DNA from 3 places in the Geodermatophilus sp. SYSU D00867 genome. Region 2 is predicted to be linked to each of the others. Evidence: riboswitches for the same ligand, from Rfam matches in the RefSeq annotation. Region 2 holds a riboswitch; each other region holds the start of a gene.

Region 1 (7,587 bases), on a different contig from region 2:
GACCTCGGCCGCGACCAGGACGCCGCCGCGGGGCAGGCCGAGGACGAGCGCGTCGGGGCCGAGCGGCACGGCGGGGGGACGGGCGGGGTCGGTCAGGCGCGCGGCGAGCTGCCGGCCGGCGTCGCGCCGGTCGCGGTACGGGCGGCCGTCCACCGCGCGGCCCGGGTCAGACGGGCTGGGGTCCCGACGGCGGCGGGGCGCTCGGGTCGGTGGGGCTCGGCTGCGGCAGCGGGGCCGGCGACGGCGGGGAGATCGGGTCGACCGGGGACGGCGACGGACCGGGCGGCTCGGGCATCGGTGTCGGTGTCGTCATGCGGCGACGCTATCCCCGTGGGCGTGCCGCGGGAGCCCTCGCCGGCGGCCCGTCAGGGGCGGACGGCGCGGTGCAGCGCGACGACGCCGCCGGTGAGGTTGCGCCAGGCGACGTCGGTCCACCCGGCGGCCTGGATGCGGGCGGCGAGCGCCGGCTGATCGGGCCAGGCGCGGATCGACTCGGCCAGGTAGACGTAGGCGTCGGGGTTGCTGCTCACCGCGCGGGCGATCCGCGGCAGCGCCCGCATGAGGTACTCGGTGTAGACGGTGCGGAACGGCTTCCAGGTGGGGCTGGAGAACTCGCAGACGACGAGCCGCCCGCCCGGCCGGACGACCCGGGCGAACTCGCGCAGCGCGACGTCGGGGTCGGCCACGTTGCGCAGGCCGAAGGAGACGACCAGCCCGTCGACGCTCGCGTCGGCGAACGGCAGCGCCATCGCGTCGCCGGCCACCTTGGGCACCGGCCGTCCCGCGCCGGCCAGCAGCATCCCCTGGGAGAAGTCGCAGGCGACGGCGCGCACGCCCCCGGCGGCGAGCTCCACCGTGGAGACGGCGGTGCCGGCGGCGACGTCGAGGACGAGGTCCCCCGGCCGGGCGCCCAGCGCCTCGCGGGTGGCCCGCCGCCAGGCGGCGTCGCGACCGCCGGAGAGCACGGTGTTGGTGAGGTCGTAGCGGCGGGCGACGCCGTCGAACATGGCCGCGACCTCGTGCGGCTGCTTGTCCAGCCCGGCCCTCGACCCGGCGGTGTGTGCGCTGTCTCGCCGGTCTGCCACGGCGGACGACGCTACCGGCTGCCTACGCTGGGGGACGTGACGGCAGCGGCGGTGACCACCCCGGACGCCGCCGCGCCCGCCGTGACCACGGTCGCGCTGCCCGACTCCCCCGACCTGCTGGCGCTGCTGCCGCGCGAGGGCGCGCTGTCCTGGGTGCGCCGCGGCGAGGGCCTGGTCGGCTGGGGCGAGGCGGACCGCCTCGAGGTCTCCGGTGCCGGCGCGCTGGCCGAGGCCGCCGCCTGGTGGGCCGACCGCAGCGCCGCCCTCGCCGTCGACGACGAGGTGGGCGTGCCCGGCTCCGGGCCGGTCGTGTTCGCGAGCGTCGCGTTCGACCCCGCGCGGGAGACGTCGGTGTTCGTCGTCCCCGAGGTCGTCGTCGGCCGCCGCGACGGCGTCGCCTGGGTGACCACGACCGGCGACGCCGACCCGGGCGACGTGCTGGCGGCGGCCCGCGAGCCGCTGACCCCCGCGCCGGGGCGGCTGCGCTACGCCGACGGCGCGCTCGACCCCGCCTCGTGGTGCGGCGCGGTGTCCGCCGCGATCGGCCGCATCGGCGCCGGTGACCTCGCCAAGGTGGTGCTCGCGCGCGACCTGCTGGTCACCGCCGACGTGCCGCTGGACCCCCGCCGCCTGCTCGACCGGCTGGCCGCCCGCTTCCCCGACTGCTGGACCTTCGCCGTCGACGGGCTGCTCGGCGCCACCCCCGAGCTGCTGCTGCGCCGCACCGGCCGGCAGCTGTCGGCGCGGGTGCTGGCCGGCACCGCCCCGCGCGGCGCGGGCGCCGAGGACGAGCGGCTCGCGGCCGGCCTGCTGGCCAGCGCCAAGGACCGCGCCGAGCACGCCCTCGCCGTCGACTCGCTCGTGCGGGCGCTCGACCCGTTCTGCACCGCGCTGTCGGTGCCGGAGCAGCCCTCGCTGCTCACGCTGCCCAACGTGCGGCACCTGGCCACCGACGTCGTCGGCACCCAGCGCCGCTCGGGCGCCCGCGGCCGCGCCGGGCTGCTGGAGCTGGTCGACGCCGCGCACCCCACCGCCGCCGTCTGCGGCACCCCGCCCGAGGCCGCCGCCGGGGTCATCGCCGAGCTGGAGGGCATGGACCGCGGCCGCTACGCCGGGCCGGTGGGCTGGCTCGACGCCCGCGGGGACGGCGAGTTCGGGCTGGCCCTCCGCTGCGCGCAACTGGTCGACGACGACCCGTGCTCGGCCCGGCTGTTCGCCGGCTGCGGCATCGTCGCCGGCTCCGACCCGGCGGCCGAGCTCGCCGAGACCCAGTCGAAGTTCGCCGCCTTCCAGGCCGCGCTCGAGGGCTGAGCCGGCCCGCTCCCGGCCGGCCGCCGTCCTGCCCCGGGAACGACGAGGGCCCCGGCCGCGGCGCGCGGTCGGGGCCCTCGTCGGGTGAGGCGGAGGTCAGCCCACGTAGTTCACGTGCACGTGGTCCATGTGGTTGGCGGTCGCGCCGCCGCGGTCCTCCATCGCCTTCCAGGCGCCGTCGGGCGAGGTCAGGATGCGCTGCTGCCAGATGACGTACTCGACGCCGAGCTCGTCCCAGTGGTCGACGTGGTACTGGGCGATCGCGTCGCCGAGGGCGGCGTCGGACATGACCATGTAGTCCAGCGCCTTGCCGGAGGGGTGACCGTCCGGGTCGACCGCGCTGGCCCGCGTGCCGCCGAGGGTGATGTCCGCGGCGCCCGGGACGTTGCTGACGACGGCGTTCGCCGCCGCCTGCACGGCCTCGTGGATCGCGCCGGCGGTGTTCGTGATCTCGGCGACGACCGAGGCCTGCGCGACCTGCGGGGCGGCCTCGGCGATCGGCGGGGTGGCGGCGGGCGCCGCCTCGCCGGCGGCGGCGACCGGGGCCGGGGCGGCCTCGGCGGCGGGAGCCGCAGCGGCCTCGGCCGGGGCGGCGGTCGAGCCGCTGAGCGCCAGCACCTGACCGGGGTAGATCCGGTTCGGGTTGCCGCCGATGACGTCGACGTTGCGCTCGTAGAGCTCCCGCCAGCTCTGGCCGTGGGCGGCGGCGATCTTCGCCACCGTGTCCCGCCAGCGGACGGTGTACTCCTCGGTGCTGACCTCGGCCTGCTCGGCCGGGGCGGCCTGCTCGGCGGCCGGCTGCTCGGCCGGAGCGGCCGGGGCCTCGGCGGCCGGGGCGGCCTGCTCGGCGGGAGCGGCCGGCGCCTCGGCGGCGGCCGCGGTGGTGCCGTCGGTCAGGTACTTGCCGCAGGTCGGCCAGGCGCCGACGCCCTGGCCGGCCAGGACGGCCTCGGCGATCTGGACCTGCTCGGCCGGGGTGGCGAGGTCGGCGCGCGGGGCGAGGTCGGTGCCCCCGAAGGCGGCCCAGGTGGACTGGCTGAACTGCAGCCCGCCGTAGTAGCCGTTGCCGGTGTTGATGCTCCAGTTGCCACTGGACTCGCACTGGGCGACGCCGGTCCAGTCGTGGGTGGTGGAGGCGGAGGCCGGCGAGCTCAGGACGCCCAGACCGACGGCGGCGGCGCCGGCGGCGACAGGGGCCTTGGCGATGACCTTCTTGGTGCGGACGTAGCGGGGTGCGCGGTGCTTGGGCATGGTGATGATCTCCCGATCACCGCCGGCGAGGTGAGCTGTCGGGTTCGGGCGATCGGTGCCCGGCCGCGGTCCGCGGCTTCACCCCGAGGCGCGCTCCGACAGGCCCCCGTAGGCCGTCGCGCGCCGGAAGAGTGGGTCCCCCACCCCTGCCCTGGGAGTTGACGTGGGCGACCGGTGGGCAGGGTTTGGCGGACCGGCGCCGCGCTCTGTGTTCGCTGAGCGCAGCCAAAACGTTACGTGTCGTCATGTCGACTGTCGTCGTGACGGCGGTCACACGGCGGTTCGGCCGGGGCGTGTGGGGTACGGCGTGACGTCGGCGTGACCACCGCGCGGGTAACGGAACCCGCTGCTCGCCGCGCACGATCGGGCCCTGCCGGGGTCGCGCCGTCCCCGCCGCGTCCGCGCCGGGTCCCGTGACGAAGGCCACCGGGAACGCGTGCCGGACCGGCCCGTCACGAGGGCCTGGGACGAGCTCCCGGGCCGTGCCCGGGCCCTCTCCGGCGCTCCTCGGACCGGTCAGGCCAGCGCGCGGCCCGCGGCCTCCCGCAGGGCGACGGCGAGGTCGGCCTCCGCGCGCTGGTCGGTGCGGGCGACGACCACCCGCGGCCCGCCGCGCGCCAGCGCGGCGGCGAGCTCCTCCGGCGTGGTCACCGCCACCGCCTCCCACCCCAGGGACGCCGCGACGGCGACCAGGTCCCGCCCGTGCGGCGTGCCGAACACCCGCCGGTAGTCGTGGGCGTACGCCGGCCGCCCGGGCTCCAGCTGGGCGAAGATCCCGCCCCCGTCGTTGTCGGGCACCACCACGGTGAGGTCCGGGCGCGGCTCGCCCTCGCCGGTGAGCAGCCCCTGCAGGTCGTGCAGGAACGTCAGGTCGCCCATGAGCGCCACCGCCGGCCCGCCGTGGACCAGCGCGGCGCCGACGGCGGTGGACACCGTGCCGTCGATGCCGGCGACGCCGCGGTTGGCGAGCACGGCGACGTCGCCGCGCGGGACGGCGAGCCGGTCGACGTCGCGCACCGGCGTGGAGGAGCCGAGCACCAGCAGCGCCCCCGGCGGCAGCGCGGCGACGACGTCGCGGGCCAGCCGGGCGGCGGTCAGCCCGGGCGCGGCGTCCAGGGCGGCGTCGACGGCGGCGCCCACCCGGTCCGCGGCCGCGCGCCAGGCGGCGGACCAGCCGGGGTCGCAGGGCGGCCCGGCCGGCGGGGCGGCGCGGGTGACCAGCGCGGCGGAGCGGCCGGCGTCGGGCCAGCGCGGCCCGGCGACCACGGTCTCCACGCGCACCCGCGGGTCGGCCAGCAGCGCGGACACCGGCCGGGACAGCGTCGGCCGGCCGACGACGACCACCCGGTCGGGCCGGTGCGCGTCCAGCCAGCCGGGCACGCCGAGCAGCAGCGCCCCGCCGCGCACCGCGCCGTCGGTCCACGCCCCGCCACTCGGCTCGGCGACCACCGGCCAGCCGGCCGCGGCGGCGCCGGCCGCCCACGCCCGGCCGGCGGCGTCGGGCCCGTCCCCGGCGACGACGAGCGTGCGCGGGCCGTCGGCGATCGGTGCGGCCGCGGCGGGCGCGGACGCGCCGGCGGTCCACGGCGCGCCACCGTCCCGGCCGGCCCACGGGCCCGCCAGCGGGCCGGGCTCCTCCTCGGGCAGCAGCGGGTCGCGGAAGGGCAGGTCCAACTGCACCGGCCCGGGGTCGCCGGACAGGACGCCGGTGGCCGCGAGCAGTGCCCGGGACACCACCGAGCGCCAGTAGCGGTTCTGCGCGGCCTCGCGGCCGGCCTCGGGCACGCCGACGTCGGCCGCCCAGCGCACCGCGCCGCCGTACAGGCCCGGCTGCTCGATCGTCTGGTTGGCGCCGGTGCCGCGCAGCTCCGGCGGCCGGTCGGCGGTCAGCGCCAGCAGCGGCACCCCGCTGACGTCGGCCTCGAGGACGGCGGCGTGCAGGTGCGCGGTCGCCGTCCCGGAGGTGGTGAGCACCGGCACCGGCCGGCCGGACGCGCGGGCCAGGCCCAGGGCGAGGAAGGACGCCGTGCGCTCGTCGATGCGCACGTGCAGCCGCAGGACGCCGGCCCGCTCGGCGGCGGCCAGCGCCAGGGCGACCGGCGCCGAGCGGGAGCCGGGCGCGACGACGGCCTCGCGGACGCCGCCGCGGACCAGCTCGTCGACCAGCACGCGGGCCAGCGCGGTGGAGGGGTTCACGCGGCCAGCACCGCGCCCAGCCGCTCCGTCCAGCGGGCGGTGACGTCGCCCGGCGCGGTCACGGCGTCCAGCCGGCCGGGGTCGGGCCGGGTCACCGGCAGTGCGCCGTCCACCGGCAGCAGCGGGGCGTCGGTGACGTCGCCGTCCAGGAGGGCGACCGTGGCCAGGCCGCAGGCGAAGGGCAGCTCGGGCAGCGCGGCGGCCAGCGCGACCCCCGCGGCGATGCCCACCGAGGACTCCAGCGCGGAGGAGACCACGCACGGCAGCCCGTGCGCCTCGGCCACGCGCAGCGCGGCCCGCACGCCGCCGAGCGGCTGCACCTTGAGGACGACGACGTCGCCGGCCTCCCGCAGGTCGACGCCCAGCGGGTCGTCGGCGCGGCGCACGCCCTCGTCGACGGCGACCCGGACGTCGACCCGGCGGCGCAGCGCGGCGAGCTCGGCCAGCGTCGCGCAGGGCTGCTCGACGTACTCCAGACCCACCCGGTCCAGCTCCCGGATGCGGGCGACGGCGGTGTCGACGTCCCAGGCGGCGTTGGCGTCGACCCGCAGCGCACCGGACGGGCCGAGCGCGTCGCGGACGGCCTCCACGCGGGCGAGGTCGTCGCCGGCGGTCTGGCCCGGCTCGGCCACCTTCACCTTCGCCGTCCGGCAGCCCGACGCGGTCACGATCGCGTGCGCCCGCTCGGGGCCCACCGCGGGGACGGTCGCGTTGACCGGCACCGCGTCGCGCACCGGCGCGGGCCAGCCCTGCAGCGCGGCCTCGGCGGCGGCCGACCACCAGCGGCGGCTCTCCCGCACGCCGTAGTCCCAGAACGGGGAGAACTCGCCCCAGCCGGCCGGGCCGTGCACGAGCACGCCGTCGCGGACGTCGATGCCGCGGAAGCGGGTGCGCATCGGCACCGACCACACCGCCAGCCGGTCGATCCCCTCGGGGAGGCCGGCGGGGGTGATCACGCCCGCAAGCCTATGTCGCGCGCGACGTACCCTCGGGACCCGTGATCCGGCAGCTGACCGTCCTCCCCGCGCCGGACTCCCCCGACGCCGTCCTCGGCACCGTGCTGCCCGCCGTCCGCGCCTGCCTGGAGGGCGCCGCGCCGCTCGCCGTCCTCCCGGCCGGGCCGCCCGCGGCGGCCGCGCGGGAGGTCCTCGCGCCGGACGAGCCGCTCGAGGACGGCGCCGACCTCGTCGTCGTCACCTCCGGGTCGACCGGCGGCCCGCGCGGCGTGCTGCTGCCGGCCGCGGCGCTGCGGGCCTCGGCGACGGCGACCCTCGACCGGCTCGGCGGCCCGGGCGCCTGGCTGCTCGCGCTGCCGGTGTCGGCGATCGCCGGGCTGCAGGTGCTGGTGCGGTCGGTGCTCGGCGGCACGGCGCCCACCGTGCCCGCGCCCGGGGAGGACCTGGCCGCGGCGGTGGCGCGGATGTCCGCCGGCCGGCGGTACACCGCGCTGGTGCCCACCCAGCTGCGCCGGTACCTGGAGCGCGAGCCGGCGGCGCTGCGCGCGTTCGACGCGGTGCTCGTCGGTGGCGCGGCCACCGACCCGGGGCTGCTGGCGCGCGCCCGCGAGGCCGGCGTCGCGGTGGTGACCACCTACGGCACGACCGAGACCGCGGGCGGGTGCGTCTACGACGGCGTCCCGCTCGACGGCGTCCGGGTGCGCGCGGACGACGAGGGGATCGCGATCGCCGGACCGGTGCTGGCGCTCGGCTACCGCCGCGACCCGGAGAGCACCGCGGCTGCGTTC
Region 2 (7,587 bases):
TACTGTACCCGGCCCAACGACCTGCCCCCGCCGGGCATTCCCGGCGCCTCCGTGACCGTACTGAGACCTCTCGACCGCGCTCGGTGACCGGCCCGGCACGTCCGGGCGCGACCGGTCCGGACGCCCCGCGCGCGTCCGTGTCGACCCGTCCGGCCGCACCCGACGGGTGGAACTCTGTGATCACCCCCGACCGGCGCGCCGGTGGGGGGCCGGATCGGACGGCGCACCGAGGGGGAACCGGGATGTCGCTGCGGGGACGGGGAGCTGCTCCCGACGGGACCGGGGACGGCACCGCGGAGCCGCCTCCGGGACGTGGGCTCGACGGCCTGCTGGGCACCGGGCCGGTGTTCACCGGGGCGGTCCGCGGCTACGACCGCGTGCAGGTGGACGACTACGTCGCCTGGGCCGAGACCGAGCTGCTGGTCCTGCGCCGGGAGAACGAGCACCTGCTCAGCCGCTACGCCGCCGCGTCGGCCGAGCTGCAGAACGCCCGCCGGCGGCTGGCCCAGCTGGTCCGCGAGCGGCAGAGCCTGCCCGGCCCCGAGGACGCGGCCGCGATCGTGCGGCGGGCCGAGGAGGAGGCCGCCGCGCTGACGGCCGCCGCCGAGGAGGAGGCCGGGCGGATCCGCGCCGAGGCGCTCGCCGAGGCGCAGGCCCGGCTGTCCGGGGTGGCCGAGATGCGCGAGGCGGTGCTCGCCGCCCGCGAGCAGACCCGCAGCGAGGCCGCCGCCGTCCTCGAGGCCGCGCGCCGCGAGGCGGCCCGGCTGGAGGAGGCGGCCGCCGCGGAGCGCGAGCGGCGGGACCGCGAGGCCGCCGCGGCACGGGCGCGGGCCGACGCCGAGGCGCTCGAGCGCCGGCACGCCGTCGAGGCCGAGCTCGAGCCCCTGCGCGACGAGCGCGACCGGGCGCGCGACTGGCTGCGCCTGCTGACCGGGCAGCTGGACGAGGCGCTCGCCGTCGTCACCGGCGTCGTGCCCGACGACGTCCCCGCCCTCGGCGACAAGCGGGGGCTGGCCCGACTGGAGGAGTCCGCCGGTGGACTCCGGGCGGAGTCGCGTCCGGCGTCGTCCGGGACGGACGTGTCCGACGTGACACCGCTGCACGGGCCCGGCCGGCCCGAGGTGGCCGCGGCCTCCTGACCAGCGGCGACGCGGGGGCGGGTTCCGGGACGAGGGGGTCCGCCCCACCCGTCACGGCCGCACCTCCGGCCCCGGCGGTTGTCACGAACCGGTAACGACCGTACGGTGGCTGACGTCCGGCTGGTCGTCAGGTCCCCGTCCTGGGGAGCCCGGCCGGACGCCGCCGAGTCGTGTCCGCGCCCGTGGACGCGAGCCGGGGACCCACCGCAGTACTGGGGTGAATCGCGCCCGCCGAGCTCCGGCCCGGCGCGCGTAGGGCTCCTTCCCGCCCGAACCCGTCAGCTAACTCGGTAGGCGGCTCACGGAAGAAACGGAGAGTCCCCGCATGCCCCGCCTCCGGGCCGAAGCGGCCCGCAGGTGCAGCTGCCCGCGCGCACACCGCGCTCCCGCGTCCGCCTGACGCCGGCCGCCCCTGCCCTGCCGCTCCCTGCGACGACGTCGCCGGGGACCCCGTAGTCCGCGACACCCGTAGCCCCGCGCCGCACGCGCATGCCCGAGGTCCGCCTCCGGGCCCGCTGCCGCGCGCACTCTCCCTCGGAGCCCTCACCCCCTCATGTCCCGCCACGTCCCGAACACGCCTGCCGACGCCCCCGCGACCGTCGAGCTCGCCACCGCCGACACCCCCGACACCGCCGCCGAGACCACGGCCGGCACCGCCACCCGCGAGCTGCCCGCGGTCGCGGACGCCGCCGAGGCCCCCGCCCGCCGGCGCCTGTTCCGCCGCGGCGGCCCGCCGCTGGGCCCGCGCCGCCCGGCCCTCCTGCTCGGCGCCGCCGCCGCCGGCGCGCTGATCGTCGGCGTCGTCTCCACCAGCGGCCCCGCCGCCTCCGCCGGTACCGACACCGCCGGCACCGCGGTCAGCGTCGCCGACGAGCTGGGCATCCCCGAGCAGCAGGCCGCGACCGCCCCCGACCTGACGTCGCTGGCCGACATCGCCGCCTCGCGCGCCGAGCGCAGCGCGCAGGAGGCCGGTGCCGCCCACGCACAGCTCGCCGCCGAGCAGGCCGAGCGCGACCGCCAGGCCGCCGAGGCCGAGGCCGCCCGCGTCGCCGCCGAGCAGGAGGCCGCCCGCGTCGCCGCGGAGCAGGAGGCCGCCCGCCAGGCCGCCGAGGCGCAGGCCGCCGCCGAGGCCGCGGCCGCGCAGCAGGCCGCCGAGGAGCAGGCCGCCGAGGAGGCCGCCGAGGAGGCCGCGCCCGCCGCGCCCTCCGGCTCCTTCAAGGACTACGCGCTGAGCAAGGTCGGCAGCGGCGAGCAGTTCTCCTGCCTGGAGAAGCTGTGGGGCAAGGAGAGCGGCTGGAACCCCAACGCCCAGAACCCCACCAGCACCGCCTACGGCATCCCGCAGTTCCTGGACTCCACCTGGGCCAGCACCGGGATCGCCAAGACCTCCGACGGCTACCGCCAGATCGACGCCGGCCTGATCTACATCGAGGAGCGCTACGGCTCGCCGTGCGACGCCTGGGCGCACAGCCAGGCCACCGGCTGGTACTGATCGACACGTGATCCATCGAGGGCCGGCCACCCGGGTGGTGCCCGCGGGGTTCGTCCGCGCGCACACCCAGGTGCGCCGGCCCTCGCTCGTCCCCGAGGTGCGGCTGCACGTCGCCGACGACGTCGTCGCCCTGTGGGAGGCGATGGAGACCGCGGCCGGCGGGGCGGGCGAGGAGCCGCCGTTCTGGGCCGCCGCCTGGCCCGGCGGGCAGGCGCTGGCCCGCCACCTGCTCGACGAGCCCGCCACCGTCGCCGGCCGCACGGTGCTCGACCTCGGGTCGGGCAGCGGCCTGGTGGCCGTCGCCGCCGTCCTCGCCGGTGCCCGGTGGGTGCTGGCCAGCGACGTCGACCCGTTCTCCCGGACGGCGGTCGGCGTCAACGCCGGCCTCAACGGCGTCGCGGGCATCAGCGTCACCGGCGACGTGCTGGACCGCGAGCCGCCCGCCGTCGACGTCGTCGTCGCCGGGGACGTCTGCTACGACCGGGAGATGACCGGGCGGGTGCTGCCCTTCCTCGACCGGGCGCGGGCCCGCGGCTGCGAGGTACTCGTCGGCGACCCCGGCCGCCCGTACCTCCCGCACGAGCGGCTGGAGTCGGCCGCGGTGTACGAGGTCCCCGAGACGGAGGGGCCCGGGCTGCGCCGGACGACGGTGTGGCGGCTGCCCTGAGCGCCGCCGGATACGGTCGCCGCGTGCGCCCCTACGCCTTCACCGGTACCGCCGTCGTCACCGGGGCGGCCAGCGGCATCGGCGCCGCGCTCGCCCCGCGGCTGGCCGCCCGCGGCAACGACCTCGTGCTGCTCGACCGCGACGCCGAGCGGCTCGAGGGCGTCGCGGCGGCGGTGCGCGCGGCCTCCCCGGGCCGGTCGGTGGCCACCGTCGTCGCCGACCTCGCCGACGCCGGGCAGCTGCGCGCGGCCGCCGACCGGGTCGTCGCGGACCACCCGGGGACGACGCTGCTGGTCAACAACGCCGGCGTCGCGCTGGGCGGGCGGTTCGACCAGGTGACCCTCGAGGAGTTCGAGTGGGTCGTGGACGTCAACTTCCGCGCCACCGTCCGGCTCACCCACGCGCTGCTGCCGACGCTCCAGGCGCACCCCGGGTCGCACCTGGTGAACGTCTCCAGCCTGTTCGGGCTCATGGCGCCGGCCGGGCAGGCGGCGTACGCGTCGAGCAAGTTCGCCGTCCGCGGGTTCACCGAGGCGCTGCGGCACGAGCTGGCCGAGGACGGCGTCGGCGTGACCAGCGTGCACCCCGGTGGCATCGCGACCCGCATCGCCGAGACCGCCCGTGTCGCCAGTGGCGCGGACCCGGCGGAGGCCGAGCGGGGCAAGCGGGAGTTCGCCAGGCTGCTGCGGTACCCGGCCGGCCGCGCCGCGCAGCGGATCGTCGACGCGGTGGAGCGGCGCCGGCCGCGGCTGCTCATCGGCGCCAGCGCCGTCGTCCCGGACGTCCTGGTGCGCCTGGCGCCCGGCTCGTACGGGAGGGTGCTCGCCGCCGCCACCCGCCTGGCCGCCCTGCGCCGGGCCTGACCGCGCAGGGGCGCCGGTGGCCGTCCACGTCGGCACGTCGGGCTGGAGCTACGACCACTGGGAGGACGTCCTGTACCCGCCGGGGACGCCGTCCCGCGACCGGCTGGCCCACTACGTCCGCCGGTTCGGCACCGTCGAGCTCAACGCCAGCTTCTACCGCTGGCCGCGCACCGCGACCTTCGCCGGGTGGCGGCAGCGCCTGCCCGAGGGCTTCCGGCTGTCGGTCAAGGCCCCGCGCGGGCTGACCCACGCCAAGCGGCTGTACGCCCCGGAGGCCTGGGTCGAGCGGATGACCGCGGCCTGGCACGAGCTGGGGCCCCGGCGGGCGGTGCTGCTGGTCCAGCTGCACCCGGCCGCCGCCCGCGACGACGCCCGGCTCGACCACTTCCTCGGCCTGCTGCCGGACTGGATGCGGGTGGCCGTGGAGTTCCGGCACCCCAGCTGGCACGACGACGGCGTGTTCGCGCTGCTCGAGCGGCACGGCGCCGCCTACTGTGTGATGAGCGGCGCCGGCCTGCCGTGCGTGCTGCGCGCGACGGCGCCGTTCGTCTACGTCCGGCTGCACGGGCCCGACGCCGCGCACCTGTACGCCGGCTCCTACCCCGACGCCGACCTGCGCTGGTGGGCCGACCGGATCGGCGAGTGGGCCGGGCAGGGGCGCGACGTCTACGCGTACTTCAACAACGACGGGTACGGCCACGCGGTCCGGAACGCGGAGACCCTGCGCGCGCTGACCGGCGGCTGAGGTCCGCAGCCGCGAGACTGGGTCCGGTTCCCGCCCACCGGGGCGGGCGGGCCGGGGGAGGTGCGCGTGAGCGAGTCCGAGGACAGGCCCCGCGACGGCGGGCTGGTGGCGCGGTCGGTCGAGGAGTTCGTGGCGCAGCTGCGCGGCTTCACCGACCGGGCCACCCGGCTGGCCGCCGGCGCCGTCCCGTCGGGGCTGTCGCTGCCGCGGCTGCCCTCGCCGCCCGGGGCGATGTCGGCGGCGCAGGTGCGGTCGATCGCGTCGTCGGTGCGGGCGCAGCGGCAGCTCGTCGAGGGTCTGGTGGGCCAGTTGCAGGCCTTCGACGAGCAGCTGGCGGTCTTCGAGCGGATCCTCGAGCCGCTCGTCGAGTGGAGCGGCACCTGGGCGCGGCTGGAGGAGTCCTTCGCCGACGTCCTCCGCCGCTCCCCGTCGGACCGGCCGGCCGACCGGCCCACCGGCCAGGAACCGCCGCCCGCTCAGTCCTCGTAGCAGGCGGTCAGCGCGGCCACCACCAGCGGCACGTCGAGCGCGGAGGCGAGCTCGCGGCAGGAGTGCATGGCCAGCATCGGCGCGCCGACGTCGACGGTCGCCACGCCCAGCCGGGTGGCGGTCAGCGGGCCGATCGTCGAGCCGCAGGGCAGGTCGGCGCGGGAGACGAAGTACTGCACCGGCACGCCCGCCTCGGCGCACCGCTCGGCGAACCAGCCGCTGCCGGCCGCGTCGGTGGCGTAGGCCTGGTTGGCGTTCACCTTCAGCACCGGGCCGCCGCCGAGCTGCGGGGTGTGGGCGGGCTCGTGCCGGTCGTACCGGGTCGGGTGGACGGCGTGCGCCGTGTCCGCCGAGACCAGCCGGGACCGCGCGAGCGTCCGGGGCAGCGCCTGCGGGTCCGCGGGGTCGGTGACGGCGACCAGCCGGCGGACGACGTCCTCCAGGAAGCTGCCGCGCGCCCCCGACATCGAGCCGCTGCCCACCTCCTCGTGGTCGTTGGCGACCAGCACCTGGGTGCGCTCGCCGGGTGCCGCGCCGACCAGCGCCGTCACGCCGGCGTGGCAGCTGGCCAGGTTGTCCAGCCGCGGCGCCGCGACCCACGTGCCGTCCGCGCCGGCGGGGGCCGCGGGCTGGGTGTCGGCCAGCACCAGGTCGTGCCCGACGACGTCGCCCGGCGATCCCCCGACGGCCGCGGCGAGCGCCTCGGTGAGCCCGGGCTCGGTGTCCAGGTCCCGCGACCAGACGGGGACCAGGTGCCGCTGCGGGTCCAGCGTCAGCCCCTCGCGCACGCTCCGGTCGAGGTGGACGGCCAGCGACGGCAGCCGCAGCGGGGCGCCGTCGAGCCGGACCAGCGCGGTGCGGCCGCCGCGCAGCACCACCCGCCCGGCGACGGTCAGCTCCCGGTCCAGCCAGGTGTGCCACAACCCGCCGCCGTACGGCTCGACGCCGACCAGCCGGTAGCCGGCCTGCCGGACGTCGGACCGCGGCCGGACCCGGAAGGTGGGGGAGTCGGTGTGCGCGCCGACCAGCCGCATGCCGGCCTCGGCGAGCGGGGCGCTGCCCAGCCGGAACGCGACGAGGCTGCCCTGCCGCACCACGAAGTGCGCCCCGCCGGGGGCGAGCCGCCACGCGTCGGCCTCGGCCAGCTCGGTGAACCCGGCGGCGGTCAGCCGGCGGGTGAGCTCGGCCACGGCGTGGAACGGGGAGGGGGCGGCGTCGACGAGACCGCGCAGGTCGTCGCCGAGGGAGAGGTCCGGCACGCCTGCGATCCTGCCCCACGGGCCGGGCGCCCCGACCCCCGCCCGTGAATGGTCATGCGCGGACGTGCATAATCTCTCTCGTGTCCAAGGTGCTCACGTCCCTGCCCGTCGGCGAACGCGTCGGGATCGCCTTCTCCGGTGGTCTCGACACCTCCGTGGCGGTCGCCTGGATGCGCGACCGGGGCGCGGTCCCCTGCACCTACACCGCGGACATCGGCCAGTACGACGAGCCCGACATCGCCTCGGTGCCCGGCCGGGCCACCGCCTACGGCGCGGAGATCGCCCGGCTGGTCGACTGCCGCGAGGCGCTGGTCGAGGAGGGCCTGGCGGCCCTGACCTGCGGGGCGTTCCACATCCGCTCCGGCGGGCGCAGCTACTTCAACACCACCCCGCTCGGCCGCGCGGTCACCGGCACGCTGCTGGTGCGCGCCATGCTCGAGGACGACGTCCAGATCTGGGGCGACGGCTCGACGTTCAAGGGCAACGACATCGAGCGGTTCTACCGGTACGGCCTGCTGGCCAACCCCTCGCTGCGGATCTACAAGCCGTGGCTGGACGCCCGGTTCGTCGAGGAGCTGGGCGGCCGCAAGGAGATGTCGGAGTGGCTGACCGCGCACGGCCTGCCCTACCGGGACAGCGCGGAGAAGGCCTACTCCACCGACGCCAACATCTGGGGTGCCACCCACGAGGCCAAGCGGCTGGAGCACCTCGACGCGAGCATCGAGATCGTCGAGCCGATCATGGGCGTCCGGTTCTGGGACCCCGCCGTCGAGATCGAGACCGAGGACGTGACGATCGGCTTCGCCAACGGGCGGCCGGTCTCGGTCAACGGCAAGGAGTACGCCTCCGCCGTCGACCTCGTGCTCGAGGTGAACGCGATCGGCGGCCGGCACGGGCTGGGCATGTCCGACCAGATCGAGAACCGGGTCATCG
Region 3 (7,587 bases), on a different contig from region 2:
GCCGATCTGCATCACCGACTCCTACCGCACCTACGCCGGCCAGGTCCGCCTGTACGGGGAGAAGCCGGCGCTGGCCGCGGTCCCGGGCACCAGCAACCACGGCTGGGGGCTGGCGGTCGACCTGTGCGGCGGCATCGACGGCTTCGGCACGCCGCAGTACGCGTGGATGGTCGCCAACGCCGGCCGGTTCGGGTGGCTGCACCCGACCTGGGCCGACCCGGGCAACGGCCGCGAGGAGCCCTGGCACTGGGAGTACGCGGGCGGCTGAGCCGGGACTGTCGGTGGCCGTCCCTAGCGTGCTGGTCGACCGACAGGGAGACCCGTCCCGACCGCGGCCCGGCACCGGGCGGCGCGGCCGGGGCACCGGAGGGACACGGCCATGCTCATCGACTGCGACTCGTGCACCGCGCGCGGCGCCGGCTGCGCCGACTGCGTCGTCACCGCCCTGCTGGGCGCCCCGCCCGCGGAGCGGGACACCGGCCCCGTGCTGCTGCCGGTGCCCTCCGTCCCGGCGGCCCGGACGGCGGACGGCGCACTGCCGCGCCCGGGCGTGGTCGTGGAGCTCGACGACGTCGAGCGGCGGGCCGTGCGGGCGCTGGCCGAGGGCGGCCTGGTGCCGCCCCTGCGGCACCGGCCGTCGCGGGACGGGCGCCGGCGCACGGGCTGACCGGCGCGGACACCCGATCGGGTACGCACCGGAGTGGCGCGGCTGCTGACCGTGTGTGTCCTCACAGTTCCCGCACCCCCCGTTTGTCACAACTGCATCACGTCCGTACTGTGGCGCCGTCCGGCCGGGTGGTCGTCACCCGACGCAGGGTGACCTCGGCCGACACCGCCGAGTCACCGGACGCCCTCCCGGAGGTGCGCGAGGTGAGCCGGGGACCCACCGCAGCACTGGGGTGAGTTCTCGCGCGCGCCGGTCCCGACCGGGGCGCGGAGATAGGGCACGTCTTCCCAGCCCGAACCCGTCAGCTAACTCGGTAGGCGGTTGCTGAGGAAGAAACGGAGAGCCGCCGCCCGTGGCGACCCCCCGCCCTGCCCTGGGGCATGCACGCGAGAAGTCCACACCCACCACCCGGATCGCCGGCCTGCACCGCCCGTCGCGGGCCCGCCGCCTCGGCCGGGTCACCTTGGTCGGCACCACCGCCGCGCTGACCCTCACCCTGCTGTCCGGCACCGCGGCCGCCGACCCCGAGCGGGCCGGCACCCCGGAGCAGGCCGCCCAGCTCGCCGCCGAGGCCGGTCACCGGCTCGAGGTCGTCACCGAGCAGGTCAACGAGGCCCGCGAGGTCCTCGCCCAGCAGCAGGCCGCCGCCGACGAGGCCGACCGGGCCGCCGCCGAGGCGCAGGACCGGCTGCAGGACCTCGACGGCCGGATCCGCGAGGTGGCCCGCAGCGCCTACACCGCCGGCAACGGCGACGGCTTCGCCGGGCTCGACCTGCTGATGACCAGCGACTCGGCCGAGGACTTCGTCGCCTCGCTGGCCACCCTCGGCCAGATCGCCGACCACACCACCTCGGTCCTCGACCAGGTGAACGAGGCGGCCGCCGCCGCCCGGCAGGCGCAGGCCGACGCCGAGGCCGCCGAGACCGAGGCGCAGCGCACCCTCGACGGCCTGAGCGCCCAGGAGGCGCAGCTCCAGGGCGACATCGCGGACTACCAGGCGCAGTTCGCCGCGCTCACCGAGGCGCAGCGGCAGGCGGCGCTCGCCGCGCAGGAGGCCGGCCTGGCCGCCGGCGCGCAGGCCGGGCCCAGCGCCGGCGGCGGCGCGGGTGGGGAGAGCGCGCCGGCCACCGCGGGCACGCGGGCCGCGGCCCCCGCTCCGGCCCCGGCCCCGGCGCCGTCGGCGGGCAGCGGCGGCAGCGGTGCCGCGCAGACCGCGGTGCAGACGGCGCTGGCCCAGGTGGGCGACCCCTACGTGTGGGGCGCCGGCGGGCCGAACGCCTTCGACTGCTCGGGCCTGACCCAGTACGCCTACGCCGCGGCCGGCATCAGCCTCCCGCACTCCAGCAGCATGCAGTCGCGCATGGGCACCGCCGTCTCGCGGGCGGACCTGCAGCCGGGTGACCTGATCTTCTACTACAGCCCGGTCAGCCACGTCTCGATGTACATCGGCAACGGCCAGATGGTGCACGCCTCCACGTCGGGGCAGCCGGTGAAGGTCGTGTCGGTCGACTCGATGGGCGGCATCACCGCCATGCGCCGCATCGCCTGACGGAGGACCTCCCCGCCCCCACCGCTCGCGAGCTCCCGGCGGGCCCCTGCAGGGAGGCCGTTCCAGCACGTCGCGAGGCCGAGGGCCGGTGACCCGGACGGGTCGCCGGCCCTCGGCGTCCGCCGGGGGAGCGCACGGTGCGGCACCGGCGCGCGCCTAGGATCGGCCGGGTGGGCAGGGCGGGCGGGACGAGCACCCGCCCCGGCCCCGAGGCCACCCGGCCAGACCGCACCGGCTCCCGCCGGGCCGCGCTGCTGGTCGCGCTCGTGCTCGGCGCGGCGCTCGTCCTCGTCATCGCGCTCCGGACGCCCTGGACGCCGCTGCCCACCCCGCCCGGCGGCGCCTCCCCGGTCACCGACGACGCCGGGCTGCCCGCCGAGGTCGTCCGCCGCGCCGAGGCCCTCGCCGCCGACATCCGTCCCGCGTCGCTGACCAACCTGGTGCTCGGGCTCGCGGTCTCGGCGCTGCTCGGCCTCACCCGCCTGGGCAGCCGCCTGGTCACCGCGGTCGGCCGGGCGGGAGGCCGCCGCTGGCCGCTCACCGTGCTGCTCGGCACGGTCACGCTGGTCGTCGTCGGCCGGCTGGCGACGCTGCCGATCTCCGCCTACGGCGAGGTCGTGCGGCACCGCTACGGGCTGTCCACGCGCTCCTGGCCGCTGTGGCTGCGCGACGTCGCGGTCTCCACCGCCATCGACGCCGGGCTCACCGCCCTGGGCCTGCTGGTGCTCGTCGCGCTGGCCCGCCGCGCCCCCCGCGCCTGGTGGGCGTGGGCGGCCGGCGGCGCGGCCGCGCTGGTCGTCGTCGGCTCCTTCCTCTACCCGGTGGTCATCGAGCCCGCGTTCAACAGCTTCACGCCGCTGCCGGCCGGCGAGCTGCGCACCGACCTGCTCCGGCTGGCCGAGGAGAGCGGCTCCCCGGTCGAGGACGTCCTGGTCGCCGACGCGTCCCGGCGGACGACGTCGCTCAACGCCTACGTGTCCGGGTTCGGCTCGACCCGCCGGGTGGTGCTCTACGACACCCTGCTGGCCGACGTCCCCCCGGACGAGATCGAGTCGATCGTCGCCCACGAGCTCGGGCACGTGGCCACCGACGACGTCCTGACCGGCACGCTCATCGGGGCGCTCGGCGCGGCCGCCGCCGTCGCCCTGCTCGGCTGGCTCCTGACCTGGGCGCCGCTGCTGCGCCGCGCCGGCGCGGACTCGGCGGGCGACCCGCGCGTGGTGCCGCTGGTGCTGCTCCTCGTCGCGGTGGGGTCCCTCGTGTCGACGCCGGTGCAGAACCTCGTCTCCCGGCACGTCGAGGCCCGGGCGGACCTGGCCGCGCTCGACCTCACCCGGGACGCCGCCGCCTTCATCGAGATGCAGCGCCGGCTGGCCGAGACCAACGTCTCCGACCCGAGCCCGCCGGCGCCGTGGCAGTGGTTCTTCGGCTCCCACCCGACGGCGGCCGAGCGGGTCGCGATGGCCGAGGACTGGCTGCGGCTGGGCGACCGGTGAGCGACCGCGGCCGCACGCTCGTCGTCACCAACGACTTCCCGCCGCGGCAGGGCGGCATCCAGACCTTCGTCGCGGCGCTGCTCGAGCGCCGCCCGCCGGACTCCCTCGTCGTGCTGGCCTCCCGCTCACCGGGCTGGGAGGCGTACGACGCGCGGCTGCCCTACCGGGTGGTCCGGCAGCGGACGGCGGTGCTGCTGCCCACGCCGGCGACCGCCCGGGCCGCGACGGCCCTGGCCGCCGAGCACGGCTGCGACACCGCCTTCTTCGGCGCGGCCGCGCCGCTGGGCCTGCTGGCGCCCACCCTCCGCGACGCCGGGGTGCGGCACCTGGTCGGCGCCACCCACGGGCACGAGACGGGCTGGGTGGCGCTGCCCGGCGCCCGCCGGCTCATGCGCCGCATCGCCGGCGGCCTGGACGTGCTGACCTACATCAGCGAGTACACCCGCAGCCGCCTGGAGCCGGCGCTCGGCGGGTGCACCCGGCTGGCGCAGCTGTCGCCCGGGGTCGACGTCGACCGGTTCACCCCCGCGGTCGACGGCACCGCGGTGCGGCGGCGGCACGGGCTGGGGGAGTCGCCGGTCGTCGTCTGCGTGTCCCGGCTGGTGCCGCGCAAGGGGCAGGACGTGCTCGTGGCCGCCTGGCCGCAGGTCCTCGCGCGGCACCCGGGCGCGCGGCTCCTGCTGGTCGGCGGCGGCCCGGACGAGGCCCGGCTGCACCGCGCGGTGGCCGACCGGCGGCTCGGCGACTCGGTGCTGCTCACCGGCCCGGTGACCCCGGACCGGCTGCCCGAGCACTACGCGGCGGGGGACGTGTTCGCCATGCCCTGCCGCACCCGCCGCGGCGGCCTGGACGTCGAGGGCCTGGGCATGGTCTACCTGGAGGCCGCCGCCGTCGGGCTGCCCGTCGTCGCGGGCACCTCGGGCGGGGCGCCGGAGGCGGTGCGCGACGGCGAGACCGGCACGGTCGTCCCCGACCCGCGCTCCCCGGACGCGGTCGCCGCCGCGGTCACCGCGCTGCTCGACCACCCGGCCCGGGCGCGGGCCATGGGCGCCGCCGGGCGGGCGTGGGTGGAGCGGCGCTGGTCGTGGACGACGATCGCCGCGCAGTTCGCCGGGCTCCTGGAGCCCCGCGACGACTGAGCCCCGCGACGACCGGGCCCCGCGACGACCGAGCCCCGCGACGACCGGGCCCCGCGACGACCGAGCCCCGCCCCACGCAGCGGCGGGACGGGGCTCGGTCGGTCCGGTTCAGCTGTTGTAGAGGGCCTCGACCTCCTGGTCGAACTCCTTCACGACCACCGCGCGCTTGAGCTTCAGGCTCGGCGTCAGCATCCCGTTGTCCTCGGTGAAGTCCGTGGCGAGGACGCGGTACTTCTTGATCGCCTCGGCCTGGGACACCGCCCTGTTGGCGTCGGCGACGGCGGCGTCGATCTCGGCCCTGACCTCGGGGTCGTCGACGAGCGCGGAGGGCGGGGTGTCGGCCGGCTTGCCCTTGCTCTCCAGCCAGGCGGGCAGGGCCTCGGCGTCCAGGGTGATGAGCGCCGCGATGAACGGCCGCTGGTCGCCGACGACGATGCACTGGCTGACCAGCCGGTGGGCGCGCAGCCGGTCCTCGAGCACCGCGGGGGCGACGTTCTTGCCGCCGGCGGTCACCAGGATCTCCTTCTTGCGGCCGGTGATCCGGGTGAAGCCGTCGGCGTCGATCTCGCCGATGTCCCCGGAGTGGAACCAGCCGTCGGGGTCGATCGCCTCGGCGGTGGCCTGCTCGTTCCTCCAGTAGCCGCGCATGACGACGCCGCCGCGGATGAGGATCTCGCCGTCGTCGGCGATCCGGAACGAGACGCCGGGCAGCGGGCGGCCGACCGTGCCGATCCGCAGTGCGCGGTCGTGGTTGACCGAGGCGGCGGCGGTGGTCTCGGTGAGGCCGTAGCCCTCGTAGACGGTGACGCCGGCGCCGCGGAAGAAGTGGCCGAGCCGCTCGCCGAGCGGGGCGCCGCCGGAGATGGCGCCGAGGCAGCGGCCGCCGAGAGCGGCGCGCAGCTTGCTGTACACCAGCCGGTCGAACACCGCGTGCTGGACGCGCAGGCCGAGGCCCGCGCCGCCGGTGTCCTGGGCGCGGGACCAGGCGATGGCCACCTGGGCGGCCCGGTCGAAGATCCTCCCCTTGACCGGGCTGTCCGCCTCGGCCTTGGCCTTGGCCTGGTTGAAGACCTTCTCGAACACGCGCGGGACGGCCAGGACGAACGTCGGCCTGAACCCGCCGAGGTCCTCGACCAGGTTCTTCACGTCCGGCGTGTGGCCGATGACGGTGCGGGTCTTCACCGCGCCGACCTGCATGACGCGGGCCAGCACGTGCGCCAGGGGGATGAACAGCAGCAGCGAGCCCTGCACGTTCATGAACCGGTCGAGCAGGCTCATGCCGTTGCCGACCTCGAACAGGAAGTTGCCGTGGGTGAGCTCGCAGCCCTTGGGGCGACCGGTGGTGCCCGAGGTGTAGATGAGCGTCGCCAGGCTGTCGGCGTTCAGCGTCGCGCGGCGGGCCTCGAGCTCGCTGTCGGGGACGGCCTCACCGGCAGCGGTGAGCGTGCCGACGGCGTCGTCCTCGATGACGTACAGCGGGCCGAGGTCGGGGGCCTGGTCGCGCACCGAGTCGACGGCGGTGGCGTGCTCGGCCTTCTCGACGATCGCGGCGACCGCGCCGGAGTCGGAGAGGATCCAGGCGACCTGGTCGGGGCTGGAGGTCTCGTACACCGGGACGGTGACCGCGCCGGCCGTCCAGATGGCGAAGTCGATGACGGTCCACTCGTAGCGGGTCTTGGCCTGCAGGGCGACCCGGTCGCCGGGCTGCACGCCCGCGGCGACCAGCCCCTTCGCGACGCCGGCCACCTGCTCACCGAACTCCCGCCAGGTGACGTCGACCCAGCGGCCGTCCCGCTGCCTGCGCAGGCCGACCTCGTCGCCGTGCTCGGCGACGTTCTCCGCCAGCATGTCGGTGAGCGCCTCCGAGGCACCCACCTCGGTCGTCGCCGGGACGCTGTACTCGCGCACGCTCCGTCCTCTCCTCCCCGTGCGGCCGGGGCGCCGCTGCCCGCGGTCCCCGCGCGGGACACGTCCCGCCGAATCTACCGGCTGGGGCTACCGGTGAGTAGCCGTGCCCGGTCCACCCACCCTGCGTCTTCCGGGTGAACGGCTAGCCTCAGGCGCATGGCGGAGCAGTCCACCCAGTCGATCGTCGTCTCCGCGCCGGCGGCCGAGGTGATGGCCGTGATCGCCGACTTCGAGGCGTATCCGCAGTGGGTCAAGGCGGCCCGGACCGTCGAGGTGCAGGAGCGCGGGCCCGACGGCCGCGCCCGCCGCGTCCGGTTCGTCATCGACGCGACCGTCCTCACCGACGAGTACGTCCTCGACTACGCCTGGGACGACGACCGGCAGGTCTCCTGGACCCTGGTCACCAGCAAGATCATGAAGCGGCAGGACGGCTCGTACACGCTGCGCGAGGCCGGTGGCGGCACCGAGGTGACCTACCGGCTCGCCGTGGACATCGGTGTCCCCATGCTCGGGATGATGAAGCGCCGCGCGGAGAAGGTCATCCTCGACACCGCGCTCAAGGAGCTCAAGAAGCGCGTCGAGGGCTGAGCCCGTGCGCACGCTGCTCCTCACCGGCCCCGGCGGAGCCGGCACGACCACCCTCGCCGCCGCGGCCGCGGTGCGCGCCGCCCGGGACGGGCGCCGGGTGGTGCTGGTGACCCGCCAGCCGGTCCCCGACGGGACGGCGGCGGCGGGCGTCGAGGTGGTCGTCGCCGAGCCGCAGGCCGGGCTCGAGGCGCTGTGGGCCGAGCGGGTGGTGGGCCCGGCGTCGGCGGTGCCCGACCTCGA

What was found. A riboswitch is a leader RNA that binds a small molecule or an ion and turns the genes downstream of it on or off. The one in region 2 is predicted to bind cyclic di-AMP.
Region 1: it holds a riboswitch for cyclic di-AMP, as region 2 does, so the genes downstream of both, ACI8AK_RS00395 (transglycosylase family protein) here and ACI8AK_RS07590 (aggregation-promoting factor C-terminal-like domain-containing protein) in region 2, are expected to answer to the same signal.
Region 3: it holds a riboswitch for cyclic di-AMP, as region 2 does, so the genes downstream of both, ACI8AK_RS20615 (C40 family peptidase) here and ACI8AK_RS07590 (aggregation-promoting factor C-terminal-like domain-containing protein) in region 2, are expected to answer to the same signal.

The regions. Positions count from the first base shown of each region.
Region 1 covers NZ_JBJGZC010000001.1:66,416-74,002, reverse strand. Annotated here, with positions in the region: gene ACI8AK_RS00410 (phosphoribosyltransferase) at 1-153, opposite strand, end outside; gene ACI8AK_RS00405 (demethylmenaquinone methyltransferase) at 366-1,085, opposite strand; gene ACI8AK_RS00400 (isochorismate synthase) at 1,122-2,396, shown strand; gene ACI8AK_RS00395 (transglycosylase family protein) at 2,493-3,647, opposite strand; cyclic di-AMP (ydaO/yuaA leader) riboswitch at 3,652-3,821, opposite strand; gene menD (2-succinyl-5-enolpyruvyl-6-hydroxy-3-cyclohexene-1-carboxylic-acid synthase) at 4,164-5,843, opposite strand; gene ACI8AK_RS00385 (o-succinylbenzoate synthase) at 5,840-6,799, opposite strand; gene menE (o-succinylbenzoate--CoA ligase) at 6,841-7,587, shown strand, end outside.
Region 2 covers NZ_JBJGZC010000006.1:134,068-141,654, forward strand. Annotated here, with positions in the region: gene ACI8AK_RS07585 (hypothetical protein) at 243-1,139, shown strand; cyclic di-AMP (ydaO/yuaA leader) riboswitch at 1,291-1,451, shown strand; gene ACI8AK_RS07590 (aggregation-promoting factor C-terminal-like domain-containing protein) at 1,693-2,631, shown strand; gene ACI8AK_RS07595 (class I SAM-dependent methyltransferase) at 2,639-3,298, shown strand; gene ACI8AK_RS07600 (SDR family NAD(P)-dependent oxidoreductase) at 3,322-4,161, shown strand; gene ACI8AK_RS07605 (DUF72 domain-containing protein) at 4,178-4,906, shown strand; gene ACI8AK_RS07610 (hypothetical protein) at 4,973-5,395, shown strand; gene ACI8AK_RS07615 (M18 family aminopeptidase) at 5,383-6,654, opposite strand; gene argG (argininosuccinate synthase) at 6,735-7,587, shown strand, end outside.
Region 3 covers NZ_JBJGZC010000027.1:26,062-33,648, reverse strand. Annotated here, with positions in the region: gene ACI8AK_RS20625 (D-alanyl-D-alanine carboxypeptidase family protein) at 1-268, shown strand, start outside; gene ACI8AK_RS20620 (hypothetical protein) at 380-667, shown strand; cyclic di-AMP (ydaO/yuaA leader) riboswitch at 824-1,003, shown strand; gene ACI8AK_RS20615 (C40 family peptidase) at 1,020-2,216, shown strand; gene ACI8AK_RS20610 (M48 family metalloprotease) at 2,387-3,712, shown strand; gene ACI8AK_RS20605 (glycosyltransferase family 4 protein) at 3,709-4,851, shown strand; gene ACI8AK_RS20600 (AMP-dependent synthetase/ligase) at 4,960-6,759, opposite strand; gene ACI8AK_RS20595 (SRPBCC family protein) at 6,916-7,347, shown strand; gene ACI8AK_RS20590 (ArsA family ATPase) at 7,352-7,587, shown strand, end outside.